2 linked regions of the Rhodopseudomonas boonkerdii genome follow. The protein of the gene in region 1 interacts with the protein of each later gene in a pairwise test. Links are inferred from orthologs where the notes say so. Each region holds a gene or a part of one and is shown in the gene's direction. Other genes may lie near its edges.

The links.
Region 2: the proteins of E0H22_RS00645 (region 1) and def interact in binary tests that used the Escherichia coli proteins (3 or more experiments, as listed by UniProt). The link is inferred for Rhodopseudomonas boonkerdii from one-to-one orthologs.

The regions. Positions count from the first base shown.
Region 1 is NZ_CP036537.1:136,280-151,445, forward strand. Bases 7,176-10,150 are described here. They hold E0H22_RS00645 (aspartate-semialdehyde dehydrogenase), read left to right. Parts: upstream 7,176-8,131; coding sequence 8,132-9,169; downstream 9,170-10,150. Other genes in these bases: E0H22_RS00640 (hypothetical protein), read right to left, coding at 7,240-7,623; E0H22_RS00650 (carbonic anhydrase), read right to left, coding at 9,366-10,019. Outside these bases: E0H22_RS00605 (cation diffusion facilitator family transporter), read left to right, coding at 1-439; E0H22_RS00610 (malonate--CoA ligase), read right to left, coding at 594-2,102; E0H22_RS00615 (fasciclin domain-containing protein), read left to right, coding at 2,394-2,978; E0H22_RS00620 (cytochrome b/b6 domain-containing protein), read left to right, coding at 3,181-3,810; E0H22_RS00625 (molybdopterin-dependent oxidoreductase), read left to right, coding at 3,821-4,603; E0H22_RS00630 (YbfB/YjiJ family MFS transporter), read right to left, coding at 4,612-5,796; leuB (3-isopropylmalate dehydrogenase), read left to right, coding at 5,929-7,041; E0H22_RS00655 (HpcH/HpaI aldolase/citrate lyase family protein), read left to right, coding at 10,218-11,096; leuD (3-isopropylmalate dehydratase small subunit), read right to left, coding at 12,036-12,641; E0H22_RS00665 (metallopeptidase family protein), read right to left, coding at 12,807-13,208; E0H22_RS00670 (hypothetical protein), read left to right, coding at 13,377-13,676; E0H22_RS00675 (hypothetical protein), read left to right, coding at 13,879-14,172; E0H22_RS00680 (hypothetical protein), read left to right, coding at 14,361-14,780; E0H22_RS00685 (hypothetical protein), read left to right, coding at 14,975-15,166.
Region 2 is NZ_CP036537.1:5,036,805-5,051,936, reverse strand. The notes cover bases 4,724-7,664. They hold def (peptide deformylase), read left to right. Parts: upstream 4,724-5,905; coding sequence 5,906-6,424; downstream 6,425-7,664. Other genes in these bases: truA (tRNA pseudouridine(38-40) synthase TruA), read left to right, coding at 7,517-7,664; fmt (methionyl-tRNA formyltransferase), read left to right, coding at 6,585-7,517; E0H22_RS23160 (AmpG family muropeptide MFS transporter), read right to left, coding at 4,724-5,659. In the rest of the region: E0H22_RS23190 (HIT domain-containing protein), read right to left, coding at 1-278; E0H22_RS23180 (DNA polymerase III subunit gamma/tau), read left to right, coding at 684-2,552; E0H22_RS23175 (YbaB/EbfC family nucleoid-associated protein), read left to right, coding at 2,620-2,940; recombination mediator RecR, read left to right, coding at 2,956-3,558; E0H22_RS23165 (hypothetical protein), read left to right, coding at 3,576-4,016; more of E0H22_RS23160, read right to left, coding at 4,298-4,723; more of truA, read left to right, coding at 7,665-8,260; E0H22_RS23140 (phosphorylase family protein), read right to left, coding at 8,341-8,901; dapE (succinyl-diaminopimelate desuccinylase), read right to left, coding at 8,914-10,068; dapD (2,3,4,5-tetrahydropyridine-2,6-dicarboxylate N-succinyltransferase), read right to left, coding at 10,073-10,918; E0H22_RS23125 (pyrimidine 5'-nucleotidase), read right to left, coding at 11,163-11,861; E0H22_RS23120 (DUF1036 domain-containing protein), read right to left, coding at 12,031-13,017; E0H22_RS23115 (hypothetical protein), read left to right, coding at 12,935-13,570; argB (acetylglutamate kinase), read right to left, coding at 13,533-14,429; E0H22_RS23105 (DUF423 domain-containing protein), read right to left, coding at 14,497-14,874; yihA (ribosome biogenesis GTP-binding protein YihA/YsxC), read right to left, coding at 14,874-15,132. UniProt on the Escherichia coli protein: Removes the formyl group from the N-terminal Met of newly synthesized proteins. Requires at least a dipeptide for an efficient rate of reaction. N-terminal L-methionine is a prerequisite for activity but the enzyme has broad specificity at other positions.

The DNA.
Region 1 (15,166 bases):
GGTCGCAGACGCCGCCGTATCGGTCGGCGTCGTGATCGCTGCCATCGTCATCATGTTCACCGGCTGGCTTTGGATCGACGCCGTCACCAGCCTCGTCATCTGCGTGCTGATCATCTGGGGCACCTGGAGCCTGCTGCGCGACTCCACGGCAATGTCGCTGGCTGCCGTGCCACGCGGGATCGATCCCATAGCGGTCCGTGCCTACCTGGCGACATGCGAAGGCGTCGCTGATGTGCATGACCTGCATATCTGGCCGATGAGCACCACCGAAGTCGCCCTCACCTGCCATCTGGTGATTCCGACGGGCGCACCCGGCGATGCTTATCTGATGGGGATCGCCGGGCGGCTGAAGCGTGACTTCGGCATCGAACACGCCACGATTCAGATCGAAACCGATCCCAATTCGGCGTGTGCATTGGCGCCGGAGCATGTGATTTAATGCCCCCATACTTTGTCCTCATCCTGAGGAGCGCGCATACGCGCGCGCCTCGAAGGATGGTGGCACACTCCTAGCCAAGTCATCTCATGGTTCGAGACGCGCGCGAGCGGAGCGCTCCTCACCATGAGAGACAGAGTTAGTTCGAGAGGCGACGTTACTTCGCGTAAATATCCTTATACGTCTCGCGCAGGACGTTCTTCTGCACCTTGCCCATGGTGTTGCGCGGCAGATCGTCCACGAAGATCACGCGCTTCGGCATCTTGAACTTTGCGATCTGCCCGTCGAGCGCCTTGATCACCGCCGCCTCATCGAGCGCTGTCTTCTTGTCGGTCACCACGACCGCGGTGACACCTTCACCGAAATCCGCATGCGGCACGCCGATCACGGCGCTTTCCACCACGCCAGGCATGGCATCGATCTCGCTCTCGATTTCCTTCGGATAGACGTTGAAGCCCCCGGAAATAACGAGATCCTTGCCGCGGCCGAGGATATGGACATAACCCTTGCGATCGATCTTGCCGAGATCGCCAGTGATGAAGAAACCGTCGTCGCGAAATTCCGATTTGGTCTTTTCCGGCATCCGCCAATAGCCCTTGAACACGTTCGGGCCCTTCACCTCGATCATGCCGATCGTGTCCTCATCGAACTCCTTGCCCGTTTCCGGATCGGTGACGCGCACGGAGACGCCGGGCAGCGGGAAGCCGACGGCGCCGGGAACGCGCTCGCCGTCATAGGGGTTCGAGGTGTTCATGTTGGTTTCGGTCATGCCGTAGCGCTCGAGCACCGCGTGGCCGGTGCGCGCGAACCATTCGCGATGGGTGTCGGCCAGCAGCGGCGCCGAGCCCGAGATGAACAGCCGCATATGGCTGCACGTCTCCTTCGACAGGTTCGGCGACTGCAGGAGGCGCGTATAGAAGGTCGGCACCCCCATCAGCACTGTCGCGCGCGCCATCAATTGAATGATGCGCTCAGGATCGAGCTTCGGCAGGAAGATCATCGACGCGCGCGAGAACAGCGTGACATTGCTCGCCACGAACAGGCCATGCGTGTGATAGATCGGCAGCGCGTGGATCAGCACGTCGTCCTTGGTAAAGCGCCAGTAGTCCACGAGGCTCAGCGAGTTCGATGCGAGATTGTCGTGGCTCAGCATCGCGCCCTTGGAGCGGCCGGTCGTACCCGATGTGTAGAGGATCGCGGCGAGATCGTCATTGCCGCGCGCGACAGTGGCAAAGGCCGGCTTCTCCTTGTCGGCAGCGTCGGTGAGCGATCCCTTGCCGTCCGCGCCGAGCGTCTCGACCCGCGCGCCGACCTTGGCGGCAATCGCCTCGATGCCTTCCTTCTTGGCGGGATCGCACACCACCAGCGACGGTTCGGCGTCGGCGATGAAGTAATCGAGCTCGTTTAACGTATACGCCGTGTTGAGCGGCAGATAGACCGCGCCGGCACGCACGGTTGCGAGATACAGGACGAGCGCGGGCACCGATTTTTCGGTTTGCGCTGCAACGCGGTCGCCGACCTTCACGCCGCGCGCCACCAGCACATTCGCCACCTGCCCTGCCCAGGCGACGAGATCGCCGTAGCTGATGTGCTTGCCGTCCGGCGTCTCGATGGCGAGGCGCGACGGATCTTCAAGCTTGTCGAACAGGCGGGAGAACAGATTCATGGCATTCACACATCGATTGGAGGAGCCAGACAATCGCACCGAGACCAAACCTGCGATTGCATCAAACTATCCGTTGTCTCTAGCAAGAACGGACCGCCTTCCGCAACGCGCGCGCGAACGCAGTGCGTCGCCGAAAGTTTCAGGATCGACGAAAAATATAGCCTGAAACTGGCCCTGAGCCCTTGCGTAGCTCGGCCATCGACGGCGACAGGCCTCGCAGGCAAAGCGGCGTCGAGAACCTTTCAGCGCACGGTGCCGATGGCACCTTCAACGACACTCGGGAGACGACTCATGTCCAAGCGTATCGCACTTTTGTCCGCCGTCGCCTTCGGCACGCTCGCCATCACGGGCGCCATGCCGGTTCCGGCCCAGGCCAAGGACAAGATGATGAAGAGCGAGATGTCCGGCGAAAAGACCGTGATGGTCGGCGGGGCACCGATGTACCCGTCAAAGAACATTGTCGAAAACGCCGTCAATTCGAAGGATCACACCACGCTGGTCGCCGCCGTGAAAGCCGCCGGCCTCGTCGATACGCTCGCCGGCCCGGGCCCGTTCACCGTGTTCGCGCCGACCAATGCCGCTTTCGCCAAGCTGCCCAAAGGCACCGTCGAGACCCTGGTCAAGCCTGAAAACAAGGCCACCCTCACCAAGATCCTGACCTACCATGTGGTCCCCGGCAAACTCGAAGCCGCCGACCTCAAGGACGGCCAGAAGCTGACCACCGTGGAAGGCGAACAGCTCACCGTGAGGAAGACCGGCGGCAAGACCATGCTGGTCGATGCGAAGGGCGGTTCCTCCACTGTCACGATTCCGAACGTCAACCAGTCTAACGGCGTCATCCACGTCATCGATACCGTCGTGATGCCGAAAGCCTGACATCCTTACGTGTCCGGACCGTATCGGATACCGGGACACAAGCTCCCCTTCGGGACGCGCGTATCAGAAGCGAGCCGGGTGCCGGCTCGCTTTTTTGTGATCCCGGGCATAAATGCAGCAGTGGGGTTGTTGATGAGATGGACGTAACGATGACCCGCTTCGCTCCGTAAGGCTGACAGGGGCCACGATCTCGGATTATGCCATGTCGAGTATCTCGATCGACGACGCACAGAACGCGTCTGCAACAAGCAAGGCGATCCAGCCCGTCTGGGTTCGCGTACTGCACTGGATCAATGCCGTCGCGATGGTGATCATGATCATGTCGGGCTGGCAGATCTACAATGCTTCGCCGCTGTTCGATTTCGTTTTTCCGCGCAGCATCACGCTCGGCGGCTGGCTCGGCGGCGGCATCATGTGGCATCTCGCCGGCATGTGGCTGCTGGTCATCAACGGCCTGCTCTATGTCCTGCTCGGCATCGTCACCGGCCGCTTCCGCAGGAGGCTGCTGCCGATCTCCACGTCAGGCGTGATCGGCGATACCCGGGCAGCGCTCACCGGCAAGCTCTCGCATGCCGATCTCTCCACCTACAATCAGGTGCAGCGACTGCTCTATATCGGCATCCTCATTGTCGGCGTCGTCATCGTGCTGTCCGGCCTCGCAATCTGGAAGCCGGTGCAGTTCCAGTATCTCACTGCCATTTTCGGCGGCTACGACACTGCGCGTTACGTCCATTTCGTGATGATGGCCTCCATCGTCGGCTTCCTCGTCATCCATGTCGCGCTGGCGTTGATCGTGCCTAAGAGCCTGCGCGCGATGATCATCGGACGCTGAGGAGCAGATCATGCTGAAGAAGATGCGCTCGCTCATCATTCCCGGTGTCGACAAGCAGCTACTGGTAAAGGACGCCGTCAAACTGATGCCCGACCTGTCGCGCCGACGCTTCATCGCTTCCGGCGCGAGTTTTGGCGCGCTGACGCTGCTGACCGGCTGCAACGTGTCCGACAGCGTTTCCGCGGAGAGCCTGCTGACCCAGATCTCCAAGTTCAACGACATGGTGCAGGCAAAAATCTTCAATCCGAATGTGATGGCGCCGACCTATTCGGAGAAGGACATCCGCCGCCCCTTCCCGTTCAACGGCTTTTACTCGGAGGACGAGGCGCCGGAGATCGACGGCAAGGAATGGAAGCTCGAAGTCTCCGGCCTCGTCGACAACAACAGGTCCTGGACGCTGGAAGAGCTGTACAAGCTGCCGGAGGTTTCGCAGATCACGCGCCACATTTGCGTCGAGGGCTGGAGCGCCATCGGCTCGTGGCAGGGCACGCCGCTGCGCGACTTCCTCAAGCTGATCGGCGCCGATACGCAGGCGAAATGGGTACATTTCCGCTGCGCCGAGGACTATGCCAGTTCGCTCGACATGCCCACTGCGCTGCATGCGCAGACGCAGATGACGTTCAAGTTCGACAACCAGATCCTGCCGCGCGCCTACGGCTATCCGATGAAGATCCGGGTGCCGACCAAGCTTGGCTTCAAGAATCCGAAATATGTGACGTCGCTGGAAGTCACCAACGACTACAAGGGCGGTTACTGGGAAGACCAGGGGTATAATGATTTCAGTGGGAGCTAGACTCCGCCCTACGCTTCGAGCTTCTTCTGGAACGCCGACAACACCGCGCCCACGGCCAGCGTCGCCGCTGACACCACCAGCGCCGACGTCAAACTTCCCGTCGCGTCTGATATCGCGCCCACGGCAATCGGCCCTATGGTCTGCCCGATGCCGAACACGATGGTCACCACGGCGATCGCCTTCGGCCACGCGTCCTTTGGATAGTTGAACCGCACGAAGGCCGTCGTCGCCGCAACCACCGCGAAGAAGGCAACCCCGAACACTGCCGCCGATATACCAAGAATGATCGGCGAATGGCCGAGCAGCGGCATGGCTGCGCCCACGGCGTTGGTGCCGAGGATGATGGCCATTGCGGTTCCGCTCTGGCCGCGCGCGAGCACACCGCGCCATGCCCATGGCGCCGCAAACGAGCTGACACCGATCACGCACCAGAATGCGCTCTGCGCAACCGCGCTGCCGCCGCCATCACGCACATAGGCGATCATGAAGGTCATGTAGGCGATGTAGCCGGCGCCGAACATGAAATAGGCGACGAGATAGATGGCCATCGGCCAGATCTTGATCGATGGCACCGGCGCATCCGATGTATGATCCGAGGCATCGATCAGGCGCCGCAGCAGCGGCAGTCCCATCACCACCGAGACGACACCCAGCACCAGCCAGACGATCCACCACGAGCCCCGACCAAAGCCTTGCAGCACGAAGGGGGCGATCAGGCCCGATAGCAGGATGCCCATGCCCGGGCCCGCATAGAACAGGCTGAGCAGATAGGCGGAGCGTTCGGGATGCGTGAGGCCGATACTGGCCGCGAGCGCGCCGCCCGCCACGAAGGAGATGGCGGCGCCAAAGCCGGTGACGAAGCGGGCGATGCTGAGCAGCGTGAAATCCGCGGTGACGCCACAGAGCAAGAGCGACGCAACGCAGGCCACCGTGCCGATCCGGATCACCGCGAACAGGCCGTAACGTTTGCCGAGGCTGGACGCGGCCAGCGCACCGAGCAGGTAGCCGGCGGCATTGACGGTATTCATGAAGCCTGCGGACGAATAGGACCATTGCAGGCTGTCGCGCATATCCGGCAGCACCAGAGAATAGGCGAAACGGCCGATACCAAGCCCGATGGCCGGCGCAAGCGACAAAGCAAGGATCAGCAACGCCGGATTGCGGCGCATCAACGAGGTGTCAGGCAAGGTCAGGCGTTCTCCCGGACGCACTGTCGCAGCTTTCGTGAGCCTTGCAATCGGCACGTGCAGCAGGGCTGTCTTGCCAATACGGCAATGACGGCTTAGCACTCGCCCGAAATTCGACTTTCAGAGAAGGAAACGATCATGGCGGCGCATAAATTGCTGGTTCTCCCCGGCGACGGGATCGGCCCCGAAGTGATGGCGGAAGTGACGCGCCTGATCGACTGGATCGACGCCCAGGGCATTGCCAAATTCGAGACCGAGACCGGCCTTGTCGGCGGTGCGTCCATCGATGCCGACGGCGTGCCGATCACCGATGCCACCATGGCCAAGGCCGACACCGCCGACGCCATCATCTTCGGCGCCATTGGCGGTCCGAAATGGGATGGCGTGGCTTACGAGAACCGCCCGGAAGCCGGCCTCCTGCGCCTGCGAAAGGATCTCGGCCTGTTCGCCAATCTGCGCCCGGCAGTCTGCTACCCCGCCCTCGCCGACTCTTCGAGCCTGAAGCGCGAGGTGGTCGAAGGCCTCGACATCATGATCGTGCGCGAACTCACCGGCGGCGTCTATTTCGGCGAACCGAAGACCATCACCGATCTCGGCAACGGCCAGAAGCGCGCCATCGATACCCAGGTCTACGACACCTATGAGATCGAGCGCATCGCCCGCGTCGCTTTCGATCTGGCCCGCAAGCGCCAGAACAAGGTGACGTCGATGGAGAAGCGCAACGTGATGAAGTCGGGTGTACTCTGGAACGAGGTCGTGACCCAGGTGCATGGCCGCGAATACAAGGACGTCACACTGGAGCATCAGCTCGCCGATTCCGGCGGCATGAATCTGGTGAAGTGGCCGAAACAGTTCGATGTCATCGTCACCGACAACTTGTTCGGCGACATGCTCTCGGATATCGCGGCCATGCTCACCGGCTCACTCGGCATGCTGCCCTCGGCCTCGCTCGGCGAGGTCGATGCCAAGACCGGCAAGCGCAAGGCGATGTATGAGCCGGTGCATGGTTCGGCGCCGGACATTGCCGGCCAGGGCAAGGCCAATCCGCTGGCGATGATCGCCTCCTTCGGCATGGCGCTGCGCTATTCGCTCGATCTCGGCGACCTCGCCGACAAGGTCGATCAAGCGATCGCCGCCGTGCTGGCCAAGGGCCTGCGCACCGCCGACCTGAAGTCGGAAGGCGCCACGATCATCTCGACGGCGCAGATGGGCGAAGCGGTGCTCGCCGAGCTGCAGGCGCTGTACAAGTAGGAACGTCAAAAGCTTCGCCCTCATGGTGAGGAGCGTGCAAAGCGCGCGTCTCGAACCATGAACGGAGTGCTCGGCCATCCTTCGAGACGCGGTCGAAGGCGACTCGCTCCCCAGGATGAGGATGGAGTTTAATATCCTCCCAAGAACAAGAAATGCCCGGCGCGAGCCGGGCATTTTCATATCGGGATTGCGCCGAGCTCAGTATGGCAGCGGGATACGGTTCGGGTAGCCGCCGAGATCCCAGTCGCTGTACAGCGGCTGGCGGTCGAGCGGACGGTTCAGGTTGCCGCGGGCGAAGGACTGACCGGGCGGATAAGCATAATCGGTGAACTTGCGGTCGCCGGGCAGCACTTCGGTGCCGGCATCCAGCCACGAGCGTCGCGAGATGTAGACGCGGGTGCGCGGACCCTGCTGATAGGACACATTCGGGCCGCGGGGACCGTAATTGAAACGGCCGTTATCGACGGTGACCTGCTTGCGCTTGGTCTGGGCTTCGGCGGGGGTGGCGACGCCGATGGTGATGACGGCAGCCGCCGCGAGCAGTGCACCGGTCAGTTTGGCGGCGGAGAATTTCAAGGTCATCTAGTCCTCTTGGCACTCTGATTCTTCGTCAAGAATCGCAATTCGCAAGCTCCTGGCAACTTAGCTGGCCGGACGGCAGCCCTACAAGGTCAATCGGGCCACACTTTTGGAGAATAATGCGCGGTGTGGCCGAATGTTGCATGCATTCCAAGGTCTTGGTCGTCACGCTGTTTCAGGTATGCAGACGGCCGTTCGGGCTGATCGCCCATTCTTCAGGCCCCAGCGCAGGATGCCCTTGTGGTCATCACCGGAAATGCCGGCGAATTTCGTAAGCCGCTGTAATTCCAGCCGTATCCATCTGCCGGACAGCGAACGCGCGACGGCCGCCGCCCAGCCACAGCACGCAGGATCTTGGCAAGCAGGATCATGGCAAGCGGAGTCAGACACCCCATATAAGCCGCTGGAAACGCTTATGACATTGTGTTGACGGCGTTTCTCGCTTAGAAGCGCACGCGCTTCGGTTTTCGCAGATGGCGGATCGAAGGCGTTTTTCTTCGGAGAGTGAACGATGGGTTACAAAGTCGCGCTGGTCGGAGCGACCGGCAATGTCGGGCGTGAAATGCTCAGCATTCTGGACGAACGTAAATTCCCCGCTGACGAGGTCGTGGCGCTTGCGTCCCGCCGCAGCATGGGCGTTGAAGTCTCGTTTGGCGACAAAACCCTGAAATGCAAGGACCTCGAGACCTACGACTTCAGCGACGTCGATATCTGCCTGATGTCGGCCGGCGGAGCCGTGTCCAAGGAATGGTCGCCGAAGATCGGCGCAGCCGGCGCCGTGGTCATCGACAACTCGTCGACCTGGCGCATGGATCCAGATGTGCCGCTGGTCGTGCCGGAAGTGAACGCGGCTGCGGTCGATGGCTTCGCGAAGAAGAACATCATCGCAAACCCGAACTGCTCGACCGCGCAGCTCGTGGTGGCACTGAAGCCGCTGCATGACAAGGCGACCATCAAGCGCGTCGTCGTGGCGACCTATCAGTCGGTGTCGGGCGCCGGCAAGGACGCCATGGACGAACTGTTCTCGCAGACCAAGGCCGTCTACACCAACAGCGAGATCGTCAACACCAAATTCCCGAAGCGCATCGCCTTCAACGCGATCCCCCATATCGACGTCTTCATGGAGGATGGCTACACGAAGGAAGAGTGGAAGATGATGGCGGAGACCAAGAAGATTCTTGATCCCAAGATCAAACTCTCCGCGACCGCCGTGCGCATTCCGGTGTTTGTCAGCCACTCGGAAGCGGTCAATGTCGAATTCGAGAATCCGATCTCGGCCGACGAAGCCCGCGACATCCTGCGCAATGCGCCGGGTTGCCTGGTGATCGACAAGCGCGAACCCGGCGGCTACGTCACGCCCTATGAAGCGGCTGGCGAAGACGCGACCTACATCAGCCGTATCCGCGAGGATGCGACGGTGGAGAACGGCCTCGCTTTCTGGTGCGTCTCGGACAATCTGCGCAAGGGCGCGGCGCTCAACGCCGTGCAGATCGCGGAATGCCTGATCAACCGCAAGCTGATCACCGCCAAGAAGAAGAAGGCGGCGTAAGGCACTTCAAACGGACATACGAAAGGCCGGGTGCTTCGCATCCGGCCTTTTTGTTTGCTGTATTGAGAAACACTCTGCCCCTCATGGTGAGGAGGCGCGCAGCGCCGTCTCGAACCATGAGCTGGCCTGGCTCCGAGCTTGAGGCCATCCTTCGAGACGCGCGCAAGAGCGCGCTCCTCAGGATGAGGGTCGGAGCTTACGCCGACTTCGCCTGCGCCACCGGCTTGAACACCTTCTCGGTCTTGTCCAGCACCGACAGCGATCCCACCGCGACACCGAAATAGGCGCCGTGCAGGAGAAGGTCGCCGGCATCGACGCGCTTCTTCACGAAGGGGAAGGTCATCAGGTTTTCGAGGCTGCGGAACACCGCGGCCTTCTCGATGCGGGTGACGAAATCCTGCATCGTCTCGTGATCGCGAATCTCGACGGTCTCGCCGGGTTTGGTGAACATCGACATCCAGCGGCCGATGAAATCGCCCGGCGACAGCGGCGCGGCCTTGTCGACGAAAGCGCGGATGCCGCCGCATTGCGCGTGCCCGAGAATGACGATGTGCTTCACCTTCAGAACCTGCACGGCATATTCCAGCGCGGCGGAGACGCCATGCGCGTTGCCGTCTGGCTGATAGGGCGGCACCAGATTGGCGATGTTGCGCACCACGAACAATTCACCCGGTGACGCATCGAAGATGACCTCCGGCGACACGCGCGAGTCGCAGCAGCCGATCACCATCACTTCGGGGAACTGGCCCTTCTCGGACAATTCACGAAACCGCGCCTGTTCGGTGGGCAAGCGTTCCGACGAGAAGGTCTGGTAGCCGGCGATGAGTTGCTGCGGAAATGTTGCGGTCATGATCTGCCTCGTTTGAGCATGATCCCGAAAAGCGGGGGCCGGTTTCCGGCCGGGTCATGCTCAGACACAAAATAGGTTTCGTCACGGATAACCATAGCTCGCGGGTGCGAACAAGCCTTCCGGGCGACAGGCTGAAATGCTATCGCGGACGGAAACCGCCTCCCCCAGAAGCATACACCATCTCGAGGAAATGACGCCATGACCCGCCCGCGCCGCAGCCACTTGTTCATGCCCGGCTCCAATCCGCGTGCGCTGGAAAAGGCGCGCACGGTTGCCGCCGACGGCATCATTCTCGATCTCGAAGACGCCGTGGCGCCCGACGCGAAAGCAACCGCCCGCAACGCCATCGCCGAGACGCTGGCCAAAGGCGGTTTCGGCAAACGCGAGATGCTGATCCGCATCAACGCGCTGGATTCGCCGTGGTGGATCGATGACGTGGCGATGGCTGCCAAGGCGAAGCCCGACGGCATTCTGGTGCCGAAGATTTCCAGCGTCGAAGACCTCAATGCGGTGGCCGATCGGCTCGCCGATCTCAATGCCGACATGTCGATCAAGGTGTGGGCGATGATCGAGACCTCGCGCGCGATCCTGCATGCGGAAGAACTCGCCGCCTGTTCGAAGGATGCGGAAGTCCGTCTCGCCGGCTTCGTGTTCGGCCCCAACGACATCGCCCGCGAGACGCGCATCCGCATGATGCCGGGCCGCGTATCGATGCTCGGCATGATCACCCATTGCGTGCTCGCGGCGCGCATGTACGGCCTCGACATTCTCGACGGCCCCTACAGCAATTTCAGCGACAATGAAGGTTTTATCGCCGAAGCCGAGCAGGGCCGCGACATCGGCTTCGACGGCAAGACGCTGATCCATCCCGCGCAGATCGAGGCCTGCAACAAGGTGTTCACGCCGCCGGCCGAAGAAGTCGCACAGGCCAGGCGCATCATCGCGGCCTTCGAACAGCCGGAAAATGCGAGCCGCGGCGCGATTCAGCTCGACGGCAAGATGGTCGAGCGCCTGCATGCCGAGATGGCGAAACGAACCATCGCGATCGCGGATGCGATCGCGGCGATGGGAAGCTGAGACATCCCTTCTTCTCCCTCCCCCAAGCGCGGCACAGCCGCGCGCAGCGGGGAGGGTGGATCGGCGGCGAAGCCGGCGAGACGGGTGGGGGCTTCCGCAAACTCCGACGTCACGTGGGGCGCCCCACCCCGGCCCTCCCCGCTGCGCCGCTGCGCGGCTTGAGGGAGGGAGCACATCTGCCGGCGCGTCGTTGCCTGATCAACCTGTCAAACAGCCCCGTGATGTCTGGAATCATGCGCTCGCATTCTCGCGGCGCTTGCGCGTCCGAGGTGTGAGCAGGTCTCCCCTCGAAGACATGAGGGGAGCGGCACGCCGCCAGGCGCGAGTGGTGGTTTCTGACGCTGCCCCTGCCTGCCGGATCGCCGGCAAACCTGAGCCGCGCAACGCCTGACGGCGTGCCACCGCGACGGTTTTTGGCCGAGGGACCGTGCTTCCGGGTACTGGAAGCTGGCAGGTGCCCTGCCATCGGACCGGCTTTCGCCAGCCGTCATCCGCACCCGTCCAGCCGCAAGCGGCAGAGCCCCGTAGTGGGCCCGGACGGTGACCCCAGGCCCCCCGAGTGCGAGGGATACGTCCTCCCCCGCCCGCAGGCGCCGCATCTCGCCCCGCTCAAAGACGCCTCATGAGAGCGCCCCTCGCGAACAAGACGGGAGAGATATAGGGCAATGAGAGGAATATTGTCAAGAACAAAATAGGAACGACATGCTGCGTCATTCCGGGGACGGACCGGCGCCGCACGCCGGAGCCCGGCATCCTGCAGTGGCGGTCACCTCTGCCCTCGCGCGAGGAGGGAGGTGATCCTCACTTCGAGGTTCCGGGTTCGCTCGCTGACGCGAGCGCCCCGGAATGACCTGATGGGGCCCTATGGGACCTACGACATTGGCGTTCGTGGCGCTCCCTCTCACCACGCAGCTGCGCTGCGCGGTGACAAAGGCACGCTTACGCCCAGGCGCGCTCGGTCTTCAGCTTCTCTTCGTAGCTGTCGATGGCGGTCTTCTTTTCCATCGTCAGGCCGATATCGTCGAGACCGTTGATCAGGCAGTGCTTGCGGAACGGGTCGATCTCGAACTTCACCGTGCCGCCGTCGGGACCGCGGATCTCCTGGTTCGGCAGATCGATGGTGATGGTGGCATTGGCGCCGCGCTCGGCATCGTCGAACAGCGCGTCGAGATCCTTCTGCGAGACGCGGATCGGCAGAATGCCGTTCTTGAAGCAGTTGTTGTAGAAGATGTCGCCGAACGAGGTGGAGATGACGCAGCGGATGCCGAAATCCAGCAGCGCCCAGGGCGCATGCTCGCGCGACGAGCCGCAGCCGAAATTGTCGCCGGCGACCAGAATTTTCGCCTGGCGATAGGCCGGCTTGTTGAGCACGAAAGCGGGATTCTCGCTGCCGTCGTCGTTATAGCGGGCATCCGAGAAAAGGCCCTTGCCGAGACCGGTGCGCTTGATGGTTTTCAGATACTGCTTCGGGATGATCATGTCGGTATCGACATTGATGACCTTCATCGGCGCAGCGACGCCTTCCAGCGTGGTGAACTTGTCCATGGCGTGTCCTCGGAATTGAAGGAGCTTTTTAGCCGGATCGGGCGGACGCTCCAAGCTGCATTTCTGCAGTGCTGGGATCAGGTCAGCCCCCGTTCTCATCCAGAGCCGCGCAGCGGCGCAATTGCGCCGCCAGGCCTCCTCACCGTGAGGACGGAGCTGGAGGCCCTAGTCCGTCACCTGCGCCTCGATGGCCTCCATGTCGTCGTCGGACAGGCCGAAATGGTGGCCGATCTCGTGGACGAGGACGTGGCGGACGATATGGCCGAGGGTTTCGTCGTGCCCGGCCCAGTAATCGAGGATCGGGCGGCGATACAGCCAGATCATATTGGGCATCTGGCCCGACACGTCATGGGACTGGAACGGCAGCCCGACTCCCTGAAACAGGCCGAGCAGATCGAACTCGGTCTCGGCCTGCAATTCCTCCAGCACCTCGTCGGTGGGGAAATCGTCGACCCTGACGATCACCCCCGCGCACAGCCTGCGAAATTCCTCCGGCAGGAGGGCGAGCATGGCATGGGCCATCTCTTCCATCTCGGCGAGGTCGGGAGCTTTTGCCTGATGCCACATGGGTTCCTGTCTAGCCGATCCCGTTCTGTTGGCAAGGCGGCCCGGCGCGGTTGACGCGCGGGCGTCAATCGGAGACTTTGCGGTCGTTTTCTAGAGACGCATGACCCGATCCGAGAACCGGTATCCACTTTTCGGGTCATGCTCACGACGGTGGTTTTGGGGCGTAGCATGCGGATCATGACAGCGACACTGGCGGTGGCGACGCTGGCCTTCGGCGGCCTCTCGCTGGACGGCGCAATCGCGCAGACCGCGCCGGCTGCGCAGCGCTCGACCGACATCTCCGCCCAGAGCAGCAGCGGCCGTCCGCGCGTGCGCATCTATCGCGACGACGACACCCGCGGCGTCTATCCCCGCTACAACCCCGGACCGAATGCGGTGCGCGATTGCACGGCCAATCTCGTGCAGGAGTATCGCCCCAGCGGCACCGTGATCGTGCCGCGCATGAACTGCTACTGGCGCCGCGGCTGAAACGGCATCCGTTTCATCGAAGGCCGATCAGCTTGGCTGTCACCTGCGCTTTCGTTCCGTCGCCGCGACAAAGAACCCTGCGACATATCGCGCGACACATGTTCATTTCGCGTTCAGCTCCCGAAACCTAGCGTTCCCGCATGGGCAATGAGCCCCGTGCAGCGTGCACAGTCAGATGCCCGCGGAATCCAGGAGAGAACACGTGAACCTGAAAAAACTTTTCGGCCTCGCCGCCATCGCCGGCCTGATGTTCGTGGCTGCACCGGCCCAGCAAGCCAACGCGGTCTCGCTCAACAATCCCGGCGTTGCCACAACCGTGCAAGGCGCAGGTGAAGGCTTGACGACCCAGGTGCAGTATCGCCGCCATCACCACCACGGTCACCGGCACCATCATGTGCGCCGTCACCATGGCTGGCATCGCCCGCACCATGTGCGCCGCCACTACCATGTGCATCGCCCGCACATCCACCATCATCATCGCCGCCACTGGCGCTGATTGGAACCGCTCTGGCGTGACAGCCGAACCGCAACATGCGTCGGCTGTCACTCGGACCGTTCCACATCGCGCAACCCGCCGCGTCTCCTTGTCGCGGGAAATCGGATCATCCTGACGCGTTGACGGATCAAGGCGACAGACAGACTTCAACGAGGACAATCATGAGAACATGGGTAGGCGCAGCTCTGATGGCTGCAACCGTTACGCTCGGCGGCATCTTCGCAGCAGCGCCGGCGATGGCCGCATCGCCTGCCAAGGCCGCGGCGGGAGACAAAGCGCGCGTGACCGACTTCAGCTCGCAGCATCGCCATCACGGACATCGTCACCACGGGCATCGGCATCACTTCCATGGCCACCGCCATTGGGGCCATCACCGCCATTGGGGTCACCGTCACTACGGCTATCGGCCGTATTACGGGCCGCGTTATGGCTATGGCTATCGGCCGTACTACCGGTCCTATTACGGCCCGGCCTATTACGGGCGCCCCTATGCTTATCGTCCGGCCTATTACGGCGGCTACGGCTACCGGCCCTATGGCTATGGCTACGGCCCGGGCTTCGCCGTCGGCGGGCCGATCAGCGTCGGCTTTTCGTTCGGCCGCTGGTAAGCCAGCCACATCGCAAGACGATCACGACGGGCGCCTTCACGGCGCCCGTTTCATTTTGACGCGCTTATTCATGGCGCGTTCAGATCATCGCTCCTAGCCTGCGCATCAAGGGCGCACAGGTCACGCAGGGCCGACGCGTGCAGATTCTCATCTGCAGCGACCATGGCCGCTGCGCGACAGGGAGGATGATCGCAATGACAACAGATCGAACATCCGCGATCCGAAGCGTGATGGCACGCACGCTCGGCCTCGCCGCAACAGCTACCGTCGTGCTGTCGCTGACATCCACCGCACAAGCGCTGTCACTCAGCAACCCAGCCATGGCGCCGGCCGCCAAACAGGCGCGCGACGCGCTCACGACGCAGGTGCGCCATGGCGGCGGTCAT
Region 2 (15,132 bases), 4.9 Mb from region 1 along the record:
TGCGGCACCACATTGCCGAGCGCGGCGACATTGAGCTTGTCGCATTTGGTGATCTCCTTGAGCGCGCGCCCGACCCGGTTGATCTCCGTCATCAACTGGGCCTGCGCGACCTCGTCGAGATCGATGATGTCGATGATGTCGGCCCGGCGCGGCACCAGCATCAGCCAGGGGTAGTGCGCGTCTTTCACGACCAGCACGCGGCTGAGGGGTAGGTCGCCGATGTCGATGGTGTCTTGCTGGAGCTGTTTGTGCAGCTCGAAGGGGGGCGTGGTGGCCATTCGGACTCTCGATTTTTGGCGCGCAGCGTCGCAGGAACTGGCCGCGCGGACAACTCCGTGGTGCCTGCTTTTGCGAGGATGTGCCACGATTTCTTGCGGCAACACGGTGGCAAATCCTGTGGCAGACCGGAGGCGTGCGTCACGCTTGCTTTCCGGCCCGTTTGGCCCCAAATAGGCAGTGGGAGATTGGCGGTGGACGAGCCACTCGCCAACCGGGTCAGGTCCGGAAGGAAGCAGCCCTAACGAGATCCGGATCGGGTCGCTCGTCAGTCTCCTACCTCGTTCTATCGGGCACAATCAGCGCCAGCGGCGGGAACATCGGTTCCCTTTGCCTTTATCTTGGCCCGGCTGATGGTCCGATGTTCCGCAAGCCGGCACCTGAGACAACAGATTGCGGATTTCTTGATGACCGATGCCGGCATGCCCTCTTCCAATGACGACGCCCAAGCCGGCTTTGCGATGAATTCTGCCGCAACGTCAACGCCTTACCGAGTTCTTGCGCGAAAGTACCGGCCGGGGAATTTCGACGACCTGATCGGCCAGGAAGCTCTGGTCCGCACCGTGTCCAATGCTTTCGAGACCGGCCGCATCCCGCAGGCCTGGATTCTCACTGGTGTCCGTGGGGTCGGTAAGACGACCACGGCGCGCATTCTGGCGCGGGCGCTGAATTACGAGATGGCCGATGGTTCGGTGAAGGGGCCGACCATCCAGATGCCGAGTCATGGCGTGCATTGTAAAGCTATCATGGAAAGCCGTCATATCGACGTGCTGGAAATGGACGCCGCCTCGCATACCGGCGTCGATGACGTTCGCGCGATCAATGACAGCGTGCGTTATGCGCCGACATCTGCGCGTTACAAGGTCTACATCATCGACGAAGTCCACATGCTGTCGACGGCGGCCTTCAACGCGTTTCTGAAAACGCTGGAGGAGCCGCCGGAGCACGCCAAGTTCGTTTTCGCCACCACAGAAATCCGCAAGGTGCCGATCACGGTGTTGTCGCGCTGCCAGCGCTTCGACCTGCGCCGTGTCGATGCCGACGTGCTGATGCAGCACCTGTCGACTATTGCCGGCAAGGAAGGCGTCGAGGTCGAACCTGAAGCGCTTGGTATTATCGCGCGGGCGGCCGAAGGCTCGGTGCGCGATTCACTGTCGCTGTTCGATCAGGCGATCGCCCATGCCGCCGGTCTCGTGAAGGCCGACGCGGTTCGGCAGATGCTCGGCCTCGCCGATCGCACCCGCGTCATCGACCTGTTCGACTCGCTGGCGCGCGGTGATATCGCGGCGGCGTTCAAGGAATTCCGCGAGCAGTACGATGTCGGCGCGGATCCGGTCGTAGTGCTGAGCGATCTCGCCGAGTTCGTCAATTTCGTCACCCGCGTGAAGATCGTGCCTGCGACGGCCGACAACGTGGCCTTCGGCGAGACCGAGCGCCTGCGTGCGCGCGACTTTGCGTCGAAACTCTCGATGCGCGTGCTGTCGCGGATGTGGCAGATGCTGCTCAAGGGCATCACCGAAGTGCAAGGCGCGACGCGTCCTGCTGCCGCAGCCGAGATGGTGCTGGTGCGCATCGCCTATGTCGCCGATCTGCCGACACCCGATGAAGCCATCCGCATGATCGAGCAGGGCGGCGGCTCGTCGCCGGTCATCGGCAATGGCGGCGGCCGTGCTGCGCCGATGCTGAATGCGCCGTCCGCTCAATCCTCCGTGCAGATGCCCTCGGCATCATCGCCGCCCTCCGCGCCGACCATGAGCGCGCCGCGTGGTCCGGTGATGCAGCGAGGGAGTGCCGAGCCGTCGCCGCGGCCCCAGGTCGGGATGGCGGAGGCGCAGCCGGCGACTGTCCTGAAAATTGCAACCTTCCCTGAATTGGTCGCATTGGCCGGGCAAAAGCGCGATCTGATGGTGAAGGCGGCGCTGGAATCCGACGTCCGTCTCGTGCGCATCGAGGATGGCCGGCTCGAACTGTCGATGGAGCGCACGGCCGCGCGTTCGCTGATCAACGACCTCTCGCGCAAGCTGGAAATGTGGACCGGCCGGCGCTGGGCTGTGATCGTCTCCAATGCGCAGGGCGCGGCGACGATCCGTGAGCAGCAGCAGGAACTGAAGGACGAGCGCTATCGCGCCGCCGCGGCCGATCCGCGGGTGCAGGCGGTGCTGGCGAAATTCCCCGGCGCCAAGATGGAAGTCACCATGCTGGCGCCCGAAGTGCCGGATGGCGACGGCAGCGATCTGATCATCGATGACGGCGCCGATCCCGGCGACGACGATTAAGAGCATGATCCCGAAAAGTGGACACCGGTTTTCGGGACCATGCGCACGCAACGATAAAGGACGATCCATGGCTGACTTTCTCGGCATGATGAAGCAGGCGGCGCAGCTGCAGTCGAAGATGAAGGCGATGCAGGAAGAGCTCGACCATGTGGAGGTCGAGGGCATGTCCGGCGGAGGTCTCGTCTCGGTGCGCATGACGGCGAAGACCGAAGTGAAGGCCGTGAAGATCGACCCGTCGCTGGTGAAGCCGGAAGACGTCGAGATCCTCGAGGATCTGCTGGTCACCGCGCTCGGCGATGCCCGCCGCAAGGCGGAAGCCGCCATGCAGGAGAAGATGCAGTCGCTCACCGGCGGCCTCGGCCTGCCGCCGGGGCTGGGCCTCGGCTAAAGGCCCCGAACTGACATGGCCTCCGTTGCCGGACCTGAAATCGAGCGCTTGATTCAGTTGCTTGCGCGGCTGCCCGGACTCGGCCCGCGCTCGGCTCGGCGCGCGGCGCTGCATCTGATCAAGAAGCGCGATGCGCTGATGACGCCGCTGGCCGGCGCGCTGCAGCTGGCAATCGACCGTGTGCAGGTCTGCCAGGTGTGCAGCAATATCGATACGGTGAATCCGTGCACGATCTGCACGGACGCACGGCGCGATCCCTCGACCATCGTGGTCGTCGCCGATGTCGCCGATCTGTGGGCACTGGAGCGCGCCAATGCGGCGCCGGGCAAATATCATGTGCTTGGCGGCACGCTGTCGCCGCTCGATGGCGTGGGGCCGGGCGACCTGACCATCGATGCGCTGGTGGCACGCGCGCATGAGCCTGAAGTCGCTGAAATCATTTTGGCGCTGAACGCGACCGTGGACGGACAAACGACAGCACATTACATCACCGACCTTCTTCAGGACGCCAATGTGAAAGTCACCCGCCTGGCGCATGGCGTGCCGGTCGGCGGCGAACTGGATTATCTCGATGAAGGCACGTTGTCGGCGGCGATGCGACAACGCACATTGTTTTAAAGACGGGACTGCTTCTGATGACACGATCCGGATGGAAAGCGCAGCTCGGCTGCGCCGCGGTGCTGGCGATGGCCGCGATGACCACGATGGCTTATGCAGCCTCCGATGCGGACGAAGCACCGGCGAGGCCGGCGGCGCCGAAGGCGATGCAGATCGGCGATGTGCTCACGGGCCAGCTCAATGCGATGCAGAGCCGCGATGCCAAGGGCAAGCGCGTCGACGTCTATCAGATCGTCAGCGAACCGCGCCGCCTGCCGGCACCAGCGGGGCTGTGCAATCTGGAAACAGGACCGGAGACCTTCGAGATCGTGGTCGCCAGCGATGCGCAGGCAACGCAGTTGAAACGTCTCGTCGGCAAGGAAGTCGCATTCAAGGTGGGCGAAGTCGCTTGCGCCGAACAGGCAGGGCAAATGAGCGAAGCGCTGGTGACGAAGTGGAGTCTGGTGGGGAAGAATTGAGGCGCTTCTTCCCCTCTCTCGCTCTTGTGGGAGAGGGCGATCGCACATGATGGTCGCAAGCAGCCTGTGGCCATCCTTCGAGACGCGGCCTAACAAGGCCGCTCCTCAGGATGAGGGAAGAGTATGGTGCGATAGAAGACCCTCATGGTGAGGAGCCCGCGAAGCGGGCGTCTCGAACCATGCAGGCCAAGCACTCTCCCCATCCGCACTCAGCAATACGCGATAGACCACTGTTGCGGGGAGGGGACACGACGGTCAAGTGTGTGACGACAGGGTCGTAGCTACACCCGTACCGGACCCAGCGCCGCAAAATGCCCGCGCCGCTGCAGCCAGAGCAGTAGCACCAGGCTCGGCACCGCCACCAATACGCTGATCACGAAGAACAACGGCCAGCCTGTCGCCTGCGCGACGTAGCCTGCGCCAGCCGAGAGATAGGTTCGCCCAACCGCGGCAAGCGCTGTCAGCAGCGCATATTGCGTGGCGGTGTGCAGCGGATTCTTGCAGAGCGCGGAAAGATAGGCGACGAAGATCACCGTGCCGATGGCACTCGTGAAATTCTCGACCGAGATCGCCAGCGCCAGCGCCCATTGATTGACGCCGACCAGCGCGAGCCACGCGAAAGCGAGGTTGGACACCGCCTGCAGCACCGCGCCGATCCACAGGCTCGCCTCCAGCGAATAGCGCCGGGCGACGAAGCCGCCGGCAAAGCCGCCGATCAGCGTGGCGGCGAGGCCGACGCCTTTCACGATCGCTGCGTAATCATTGCGGGTGAAGCCGATATCGATGACGAAGGGCGCGGTCATCGTGCCGGAGAAGGCGTCGGTGAATTTGAACAGCACCACGAAGGCCAGTGCCGCCCAGGCATCTTTCCGCGACAGGAATTCCGAGAAAGCGCCGATGGCGGCGCGCAGCACGCGCTGGAACGCACTCTCGCTGCGCGTGGCGGCTTCGGCCTGCACGGATTGCTCGGGCTCCGTGGCGAGGAGCGCGGTCACCGTGCCGATCAGCACCAAGGCGGCCATCGCCACATAGCCCCACATCCAGGCGGAGGAGCGGGCGATGCCGGTGGCCTCGAAGGCACTGACCAGAAACAGGATGCCGGCGGTCGAGATCAGCATGCCGATCCGGTAGGCGGCGACATAGGAGGCCATGCCCGCGGCCTGCTCGCTTTCAGGCAGGCTCTCGACGCGGAAGGCATCGACGACGATGTCCTGGGTTGAGGACATGGTGGCGACCAGCAGCGCGCCGAGCGCGACGAACAGAGGAGACCTGGCAGGATCGGTGAGCGCGAGCAGCAGGATCGCGGCGATGAGCAGCAACTGCGAGAACACCAGCCAGCCGCGGCGGCGGCCGAAGGCGCGGGTGAAGAGCGGCACATGCAGCGCGTCGATCAGCGGCGCCCAAAGGAATTTCAGCGTGTAGGGCGTGCCAACCAGCGCGAACAGGCCGATGGTGCCGAGATCGACGCCGCTTTCGCGCATCCAGACCAGCAGCGTGGACCCGGACAGCGCGAGTGGGAGGCCGGAGGAGAGGCCGAGCATCAGCACGATCAGCACGCGCGGCTGCAGATAGACCGCCATGCTCTCGCGCCAGGAGGCGCGGGGCTGCAAGACGGCGTCGGGCGTATCGGGCGCTGTAGTCATGGGAACGATGGCCTTAAGAGATCGAATCGCAGACGAGGCTTGCTTCATCTCTCCCCGGGGGGAGAGGTGAACGGCGCGTGGCTGCGCTTTTCGCGGGATGTTCGATCGTGAACAAAAAGTAAACGTCTGTGGTTAACAAAGCGTTGCGCCGCATGGTTAATATCTCCCTCACCAACATGGTTATCGCTCCGTTAATGCCGGCTCTCCGCATTGACCGCGCAACACGCGCAGATTAAATCGCCCGCCATGGCCATTCGTGAAATCATCATCCTGCCCGACAAACAGTTGCGGCTGATCTCCAAACCTGTCGAGAAGGTGACGTCGGAGGTGCGCAAGCTCGCCGATGACATGTTCGAGACCATGTATGACGCGCCCGGTATCGGGCTGGCGGCGATCCAGATCGCGGTTCCGCTCCGCCTGATCACCATGGATCTGGCCAAGAAAGAAGACGAGGGCGGCCCGAAGCCGCGCGTCTTCATCAATCCGGAAATCATCTCGGCGTCGGAACAGCTCTCGGTTTATGAGGAGGGCTGCCTGTCGATCCCGGAATATTACGAAGAGGTGGAACGCCCGGAGACGGTGCGCATCCGCTATCTCGATCTCGACGGCAAGACGGTGGAGGAGGACGCGAGCGGCTTGTTCGCCACCTGCATCCAGCACGAGATCGACCATCTCAATGGCGTGCTGTTCGTCGATTATCTTTCCAAGCTCAAGCGTGATCGCGTGATGAAGAAATTCACGAAGATCGCCAAGCGCGTGGGCTGACGCTCTTTCGTGTCCCGGACGCGGTGCGGCATCTTTATGCCGCTCCGCAGAGCCGGGGCCGCCACGAACGCCGTCGCTTGATACGGTCCCGGCTCTGCGCAGCAGCGTTGCACGCTGCGGCGCGTCCGGGACACAGTCACTAACCGGATCGAGCCACCACATGCCGCTTCGTCTGATTTTCATGGGCACGCCGGATTTTGCCGTGCCGACGCTGCTCGAACTCGTGGCGCACGGTCATGAGATCGTCGCCGTCTATACGCGCGAGGCGAAACCCGCCGGGCGCGGCATGAAGCTGCAACCGACACCCGTGGCGCGCGAGGCGGAACGGCTCGGCATTCCCGTTCTGACGCCGAAGACGCTGCGCACCGTCGATGCCGAAACCCAGTTCCGCGCCTTCGAGGCGGACGCCGCCGTGGTCGTCGCCTATGGCATGATCCTGCCGCAGAACATTCTCGATGCCGTGCCGCTCGGCTGCTTCAACCTGCACGGCTCGCTGCTGCCGCGCTGGCGCGGCGCCGCGCCGATCCAGCGCGCCATCATGTCCGGCGATGCCGAGAGCGGCGTCATGGTAATGAAGATGGATGCCGGCCTCGACACCGGCGACATCGCCATGGCCGAGCGCCTTGATATCACCGACGCGATGACGGGGCAGGATCTGCATGACGCGCTGGCGCCGCTCGGCGCCGACCTGATGGTACGCGCCATAGGTGCGCTCGATCGCGGTGGGCTGCAGTTCGTGAAGCAGAGCGAGAACGGCGTCGAATATGCGGCCAAGATCGACAAGGCCGAGGCGAAGATCGACTGGACCAAGCCGGCGCGCGCCGTGCTCCGGCATATCCACGGCCTGTCGCCATTTCCCGGCGCGTGGTGCGAGGCGGATGTCGACGGCGAAGCCATCCGGCTGAAGATATTGCGCTGTGAGCTGGCGAAAGGATCGGGGGCGCCGGGCGAATTACTTGATGACCATCTCACGGTTGCCTGTGGCGACGGCGCCATCCGCATTCTTGAACTGCAGCGCGCCGGCAAGCAGGCCATGAAGCCCGATGAATTTCTCCGCGGCACGGCATTGAAGCCGCCCATGCGGGTGAGCTGATGCCGCGCTACAAGATGCTCATCGAATATGACGGCATGCCATTCTCCGGCTGGCAGGTGCAGGACAATGCCACGCTGACCGTGCAGGGCGCGCTGGAGCGCGCCGCCGAAGCGATCTGCGGCGAGCCAATCCGTGTCCATGGCGCCGGCCGCACCGATGCCGGCGTGCACGCGCTCGGACAGGTGGCGCATTGCGATGTGCCGAAGATCCTGGTGCCCGGCCGCTTTCGCGACGGCATGAATGCGCATCTGCGGCCGCATCCGGTGGCGGTGCTCTCGGCCGATGTGGTGGCCGATGATTTCGAGGCGCGGTTTTCGGCCGTGAAGCGGCACTATATCTATCGCATCTCCAATCGCCGGGCGAACCTCGCCGTGGATATGGGCCATGTCTGGCGGGTGCCGAAGCCGCTCGATATCGCCGCCATGCGCGAGGGCGCCAAGCGGCTGCTCGGCCGGCACGACTTCACCACGTTTCGCGACACCGAATGCCAGGCGAAGTCGCCGATCCGCACGCTGGATCAGCTTGATGTGGATGCGGATGGCGAGGCGGTGACGATCCGCACCTCGGCGCGTTCGTTCCTGCACAGCCAGGTGCGCTCGATGGTGGGCTCGCTGGTATGGGTCGGGCACGGCCGCTGGACGCCGGATGACATGAGCGCGGCGCTCGCCGCCAAAGACCGCGTCGCCTGCGGCATCGTCGCGCCGCCGGACGGGCTGTATCTGGCGAAGGTGGATTATCCGTAGGGCGGATTAGCGAAGCGTAATCCGCCGCGGTCTTCGCCTCATGCGCTCGGCCGGCGGATTACGCCTTCGGCTAATCCGCCCTACGCGATGACACCCTTCATCGCATCCCAGAACAGATCCTGTCCGTTCGCGACATTGGCCGTCCAGTGCTCGTGGGCGAAATCATTCGCGTCATCGGTGATGAACTTGAACGCGCGCCAGGGAATGTCGTGACGCAGCGCCACCTGCGCGATGGCGAACAGCTCCATGTCGACCACGTCGACCTTGTTCGCGATCAGCCACGGATCGGTGGCGGTGACGAAACTGTCGCCGGTGCCGCAGATGAAGCCGGCGCGGCCCGACGACAGGCGGTCGAGCTCCGGCGAATAGGGCGTGCGGCCGCGCGGCGCCAGAGGCTCGGCATTCATGTCGCGCTGGATCACGTCGCTGATCTCGACGAGACCGTTGAGGCTCGTATTGAGCTTGCCGGCGGTGCCGTAATTGACGATCAGCTCCGGCTTTTCGGCGACGATCGCGGCAAGCGTCGCGATGGTGGTGTTGATCTTGCCGACGCCGGTGAAGACGACGCGAAACCCTTTTGGCGCACGTTCGACATCCAGTTCGCTGTCGAGGGCGGTGAGCACCAGAATGCCATCACTCATGAGAATATCCGCTCATGCGAAATACCGATCCAGCACACGGCGATAGATCTGCGTCAGTTGCTCGAGATCGGCGACCTTCGTGTGCTCGTCGATCTGGTGCATGGTCTGGCCGACCAGACCGAACTCGATCACCGGACAGTAATTCTTGATGAAGCGCGCATCGGACGTGCCGCCGCCGGTGTTGAGATCGGGCGTGCGGCCGGTGATCTCCTTGATGGCGGCGACCACCGTATCGGTGAATGTGCCGGGCTGCGTGACGAAGCTATCCGAATTGCTCGGCTCCCACACCACATGCGCCTTGATGCGATTGCCGGCAGCCGCTGCGACGCGGGCGTCGACCAGGGCGCGCAGGCTCTCCTGCGTGTGATGATCGTTGAAGCGGATGTTGAACTTCGCCGTCGCCTGCGCCGGGATGACGTTGGTCGCCTTGTTGCCGACATCCACCGAGGTGAATTCGAGATTGGACGGCTGGAACCGGGCGTTGCCGTTGTCCAAGGGATCATTGCTCAGCGCCACGATCAGCGCGGCGATGTCCGGCACCGGATTGGAGGCGCGATGCGGATAGGCGACATGGCCCTGCACGCCGTCGACCATCAGCGTGCCCGACTGCGAGCCGCGGCGGCCGATCTTGATGGTGTCGCCCATCGCCTCGACATTCGAGGGCTCGCCGACGATGCAGTGGTCGAACTTTTCGCCGCGCTCGGTCGCCCATTGCAGCAGTTTGATGGTGCCGTTGACGGCAACGCCTTCTTCGTCACCGGTGATGAGGAAGGAGATCGAGCCTTTGGGCTGGCCGCCATTGGCCGCGAGATAATCCAGCGTCGCGGCGACGGCGGCGGCGATGCCGCCCTTCATATCGACAGCGCCGCGGCCATAGAGCCGCCCGTCCTTCACCTCGCCGGCAAAGGCGCCGTGCGACCATGCGGCTTCATCGCCGGGCGGCACCACGTCGGTGTGGCCGGCGAAACAGAGATGCGGAGCTCCTGTGCCGATGCGCGCATAAAGGTTCTCGACGTCGGCCGTGCCGTCCTCGCTGAACGTCACGCGATGGACAGTGAAATCCGCGGCACCCAGCAGGCGTTCGAGCACACCGAGCGCGCCTGCATCCGTCGGGGTCACCGACGGGCAGCGGATCAGGTCCTGGGCGATGGCGACGACGTCGGTCACGGGCTCAGTCCCGCAGCAACTCGTTGATGCTGGTCTTGGAGCGGGTGCGTTCGTCGACGCGCTTGACGATCACGGCGCAGGCGGTGGAGGGGCCGATCTCGCCATTCTGCATTGGCTTGCCCGGCAGGTTGCCCGGGACCAGCACGGCATATTCCGGCACTTCGCCGACGAACACTTCGCCGGTGGCGCGATCGACGATCTTGGTCGAGGCGCCGAGGAAGACGCCCATGGCCAGCACGGCGCCCTTGCGGACGATCACGCCTTCGGCGACTTCCGAGCGGGCGCCGATGAAGCAGTCGTCTTCGATGATGACAGGGCCGGCCTGCAGCGGCTCCAGCACGCCGCCGATGCCGACGCCGCCGGAGATGTGCACGCGCTTGCCGATCTGGGCGCAGGAGCCGACGGTGGCCCAGGTGTCAACCATGGAACTCTCATCGACGTAAGCGCCGAGATTGACGAAGGACGGCATCAGCACGACGTTCTTGGCGATGAAGGCCGACTTGCGGACGATGGCGCCCGGCACGGCACGGAAGCCGGCGTCGCGGAAACGGTTGTCGCCCCAGCCTTCGAACTTCGACGGCACCTTGTCCCACCACGGCGCACCGCCGGGGCCGCCGGAAATGGTGGTCATGTCGTTGAGGCGGAACGACAGCAGGACCGCTTTCTTCAGCCACTGATTGACGGTCCACTTGCCGTCATCGCCGCGGCTGGCGACGCGGACTTCGCCCTTGTCGAGCAGGTCGAGCGCGGTATCGACGGCATCGCGGACTTCGCCCTTGGTTGCGGCATTGACATTGTCGCGCGCATCGAACGCGGCATTGATGGTGGATTCGAGGGCGGTCAGCGACATCGCGGGATCCTTGGGCAGATAGCGGAGAATATGCGGATTTGCGGAGAGTCCACAGGGTGTTTCGGGAGCTTTGTCGGGATTTGAGGGGGAGGTCAAGAAGAGAGCCGGTCACTCTACCTGTCATCACCCGCCTTGCGCGCAACCGCGCGCCAGGAGCGGGTGATCCAGTATGCGGCGGCGGTCCGGCACTGCTGGCGGTGTTTACTGGGTCACCCGGTCAAGCCGGGTGACGACAGGAAGGAGCTCACCGCGCTCCGTTCATCCTCACCAGAAACCCCGTCAGGTCATCCGTGACGTGGTCCACATGGCTGTCTTCCCGACCTTCCAGTTCCCAATCCTCGCGGACGACTTCCTTGGCGCCGTCGGGCACCACCAGCACGGTGGTCATACCGAGGCTGTGGGGGACGACGAGGTTGCGCGACAGATCCTCGAACATCGCCGCCCTGGTCGGATCGACGCCGTGGTCGCGGAGGAACTTGTCATAGGTGCGCTGCGCCGGCTTCGGCTCCAGTTCGGCGGCGATGATGTCGAAGATCGCCTCGAACTGGTCGGCGAAGCCGAGCCGTGCCAGCACGGCGCCGGCATGGGCGACGGAGCCATTGGTCAGGATCAGCTTGCGGCCGGGCAGCCTTGCGATCGCTGCGCCCATGGCCGGGTTCGGCTCCAGCGGCGAATGGTCGATCTCGTGCACATAGCTGAGGAAGTCGTCGGCGCTGATCCTGTGCTCGGTCATCATGCCGCGCATCGTGGTGCCGTAGCGCTTGTAATAGTCCTTCTGGATGCGGAAGGCTTCGTCCGGCGGGACGTTCAGGAACTTCGATACGAAGTCGCGGATACGGCCATCGACCTGCTGCCACAGATTGACGTGATGCGGATACAGCGTGTTGTCGAGATCGAAGACCCAGGTCTCGATATGATCGAAGGCGCGCGGCGATTTGGTCATTCGTTATTCTCGTTCAGAAGCATCGAATTGAAACTGTGTCCGGACGCGCCGCAGCGTTCTTCACGCTGCTGCGCAGAGCCGGGACCGTCGCGAACTCCGGCGTTTGGTGCGGTCCCGGCTCTGCGAAGCGGCATTTCGAGCCGCATCGCGTCCGGGACACAAGAAAATTTTACGGCATCGCAAATCTGAGCGTCTTGCCGCCGCCGGTCATGTCGACGGTGGCATAGCCGGAGGCGGTGAGGCCGCGGGCGGCGCAGTCGATGTGTTCGCGGATCTCGAATTTGCTCTCGCGCGTACACAGCGTGCGCGAGCCGCCCCAGTTCAGCGGCTTGTCGGCGATGCGGATGGCACGGCCGGTGTCATCGACGGCTTCGGCAAAAGAAAGGATCTGCCTCGGCTGTCCGGTGACATCGGGGCGCAGGCATTTGCCGGGCTCGATGCGATACCAGCCGCGCGCGATCACGTTCCTGCCGTCGTCGGTCGCGACCGAGGCCATCACCTTGTAGGAGGTGTCGTTGCACCAGGTGAGCCCATTTGCGGACGGCGCCTGTACGCCGGCAACCATGGCTTCGAAGAAATTCGGCGCGTTTACGATGTCGTCGGTGAGACCGCGGCTCTTGAGGAACGCAGCGAGGCCACTTCGTGTCTTGGGACCATCGACGCCGTCGATGGGCGAGGTGTCGTAGCCGGCGATCAGCAGCAGGCGCTGGATCGCCGCCAGCTTGGCCTGCTCGTCGTCATACTCGCTGTCCTCGGCGAGATAAGCGACCGTGGTTCCGTCTTCTGTCTGCGACGGCTGGATGGTGGTGAAAGGCGCAAGCGTCTGTCCGGCACGGCACTGGCGCGCGGCGGCGATGACGAAGTTGTCGGATGCTATGCAAAGATTGTCGCTGCCACTCTGCGCGGGCGCCGCGCCGTAGAGCGGCAGCACCCGGGCATGCAGCAGCAGGCGATCGGCGCTGATGGTGCCCTGGGCGACGACCCTGCACTGGGCGGGGTCGATGCGAAACCAGCCGCGGGTGGCGGTGGCGCTCTTGTCATCGATGCCGATGGCGACATCGACGACATAGCTCATGCGATTGCAGAGCTTGAGGTCGGCATGGGCCGATGTGGTGAAGGCAGGAAAAAACAGGAGGCACAGCACTCCGCTCCTCATGGTGAGGAGGCGCTTCTTCAGCGCCGTCTCGAACCATGAGCCGATGGAGCTCCGGTCCATCCTTCGAGATGCCGCTGCGCGGCTCCTCAGGATGAGGGGCAGAGATTTCTTCGCTTTGCCCCTCATGGTGAGGAGGCGCTTCTCCAGCGCCGTCTCGAGCCATGAGTCGACGGAGCTCTTGGCCATCCTTCGAGACGCCGCTGCGCGGCTCCTCAGGATGAGGGGCGGAGATTTCTTCACTCCGCCCCTCATGGTGAGGAGGCGCTTCTCCAGCGCCGTCTCGAACCATGAGTCGACGGAGCTCTTGGCGATCCTTCGAGACGCCGCTGCGCGGCTCCTCAGGATGAGGGGCAGAGATTTCTTCACTCCGCTCCTCATGGTGAGGAGGCGCTTCTTCAGCGCCGTCTCGAACCATGAGCCGATGGAGCTCCGGGCCATCCTTCGAGACGCGCGCAAGAGCGCGCTCCTCAGGATGAGGGGCGGAGTCAGGGCAGCGCGTGTGTCTGCCCCGTTCATCACTTGTGGATCAGCGTGCCCGTGCCCTGATTGGTGAAGAGTTCGAGCAGCACCGCATGGGGAGTTTTGCCGTCGATGATGACGACGCCTTCGACACCCTGTTCGAGCGAGTAGATGCAGGTCTCGACCTTCGGGATCATGCCGCCGGAAATGGTGCCGTCGGCGATCAGCTTGCGGGCATCCTTGATCGACAGTTCCGGAATCAGCTTCTTCGACTTGTCGAGCACGCCTGGCACGTCGGTGAGCAGCAACAGGCGCTTGGCTTTCAAAGCGCCGGCGACAGCGCCGGCAAAGGTGTCGGCATTGACGTTATAGGTCTTGCCGTCCTTCGAGGCCGCGAGCGGCGCCAGCACCGGGATGAGCTCATAGCCGATCAGTTGATTGAGCAGCGTCAGATCGACCTTTTCGGGCTCGCCGACAAAGCCGAGATCCACCACCTTTTCGATGTTGGAATCGGGATCGACCATGGTGCGCGTCGCCTTCGAGGCGGTGACCATGTTGCCGTCCTTGCCGCAGAGGCCGACGGCCTTGCCGCCGGCCTCGTTGATATAGCTGACGATCTGCTTGTTGATGGAGCCCGCCAGCACCATCTCGACGATCTCGATGGTGGCGGCGTCGGTGATGCGCAGCCCGGCGGCGAATTCCGACTTGATGCCGAGACGCGTCAGCATCTGCGCGATCTGCGGGCCGCCGCCATGCACGACCACCGGATTGATGGCTGTCTGTTCGAGCAGCACGATGTCGCGGGCGAAGGCGCGGGCGGTATCCTCGGCGCCCATGGCATGGCCGCCATATTTGATGACGATGGTTTCCTCGTCATATTGCTGCATGTGCGGCAGCGCTTCGGAGAGGATGTGGGCCTTTTCGAGAGCACTGATGATGGGCGCGTCGGTCATGAAGCGGATCTCACATTGGGCAGGCTGCGGCGCGTTCTAGCCGATTGGCGGGAGGGCGCAAAGAGCGTTACGCGCGCCTCGGCCATGCCGCGGATACCGCCAGCGCGATCCAGCTGACGATCAGCAGCGTACCACCCGTCGGTGCAGCCATGGGAAACAGGCCATGGCCGACAAACTGTCGCAGGGCGAGATCGCCGGCGAATAGCGACGTCGCGATGACGAAGCCGCATGTGGCGGCGAGGCCAATCTGCAGATGCACGACGCCGCGCTCGACCAGCGCGATGGCGCCGAGGACGGCGGCCGCGTGAAACAGCAGCATCGAGGACGCGGAAGCAAGGCGCGACGCATCGGGCTGGTGCGCGGAGGCGGCGGCGAGCATCACGCCAAGAGCGCCCATCACCCCAGCGCAGGTGACCAGGGTACGGAAGAATGCAATCCGGGACATCAGTTGCGTTCGTTCAGCAGGCGCATCATGGCGGCGCGCAGTTCGGCCATGCCGCCGCCGTCGCGCGAGGATGTCACCAGGATTTCGGGGAAGGCGGCGGGATGCGTGCGCAGCGCGGCCTGGGTTTCCTCCTTCACCTTTTCCAGTTCTGACTTCTTCACTTGATCGGCCTTGGTGAGCACGACCTGGTAGCTGACGGCAGAGCGGTCGAGGGATTTCAGCACGTCGAGGTCGACGTCCTTGAGGCCGTGGCGGCTG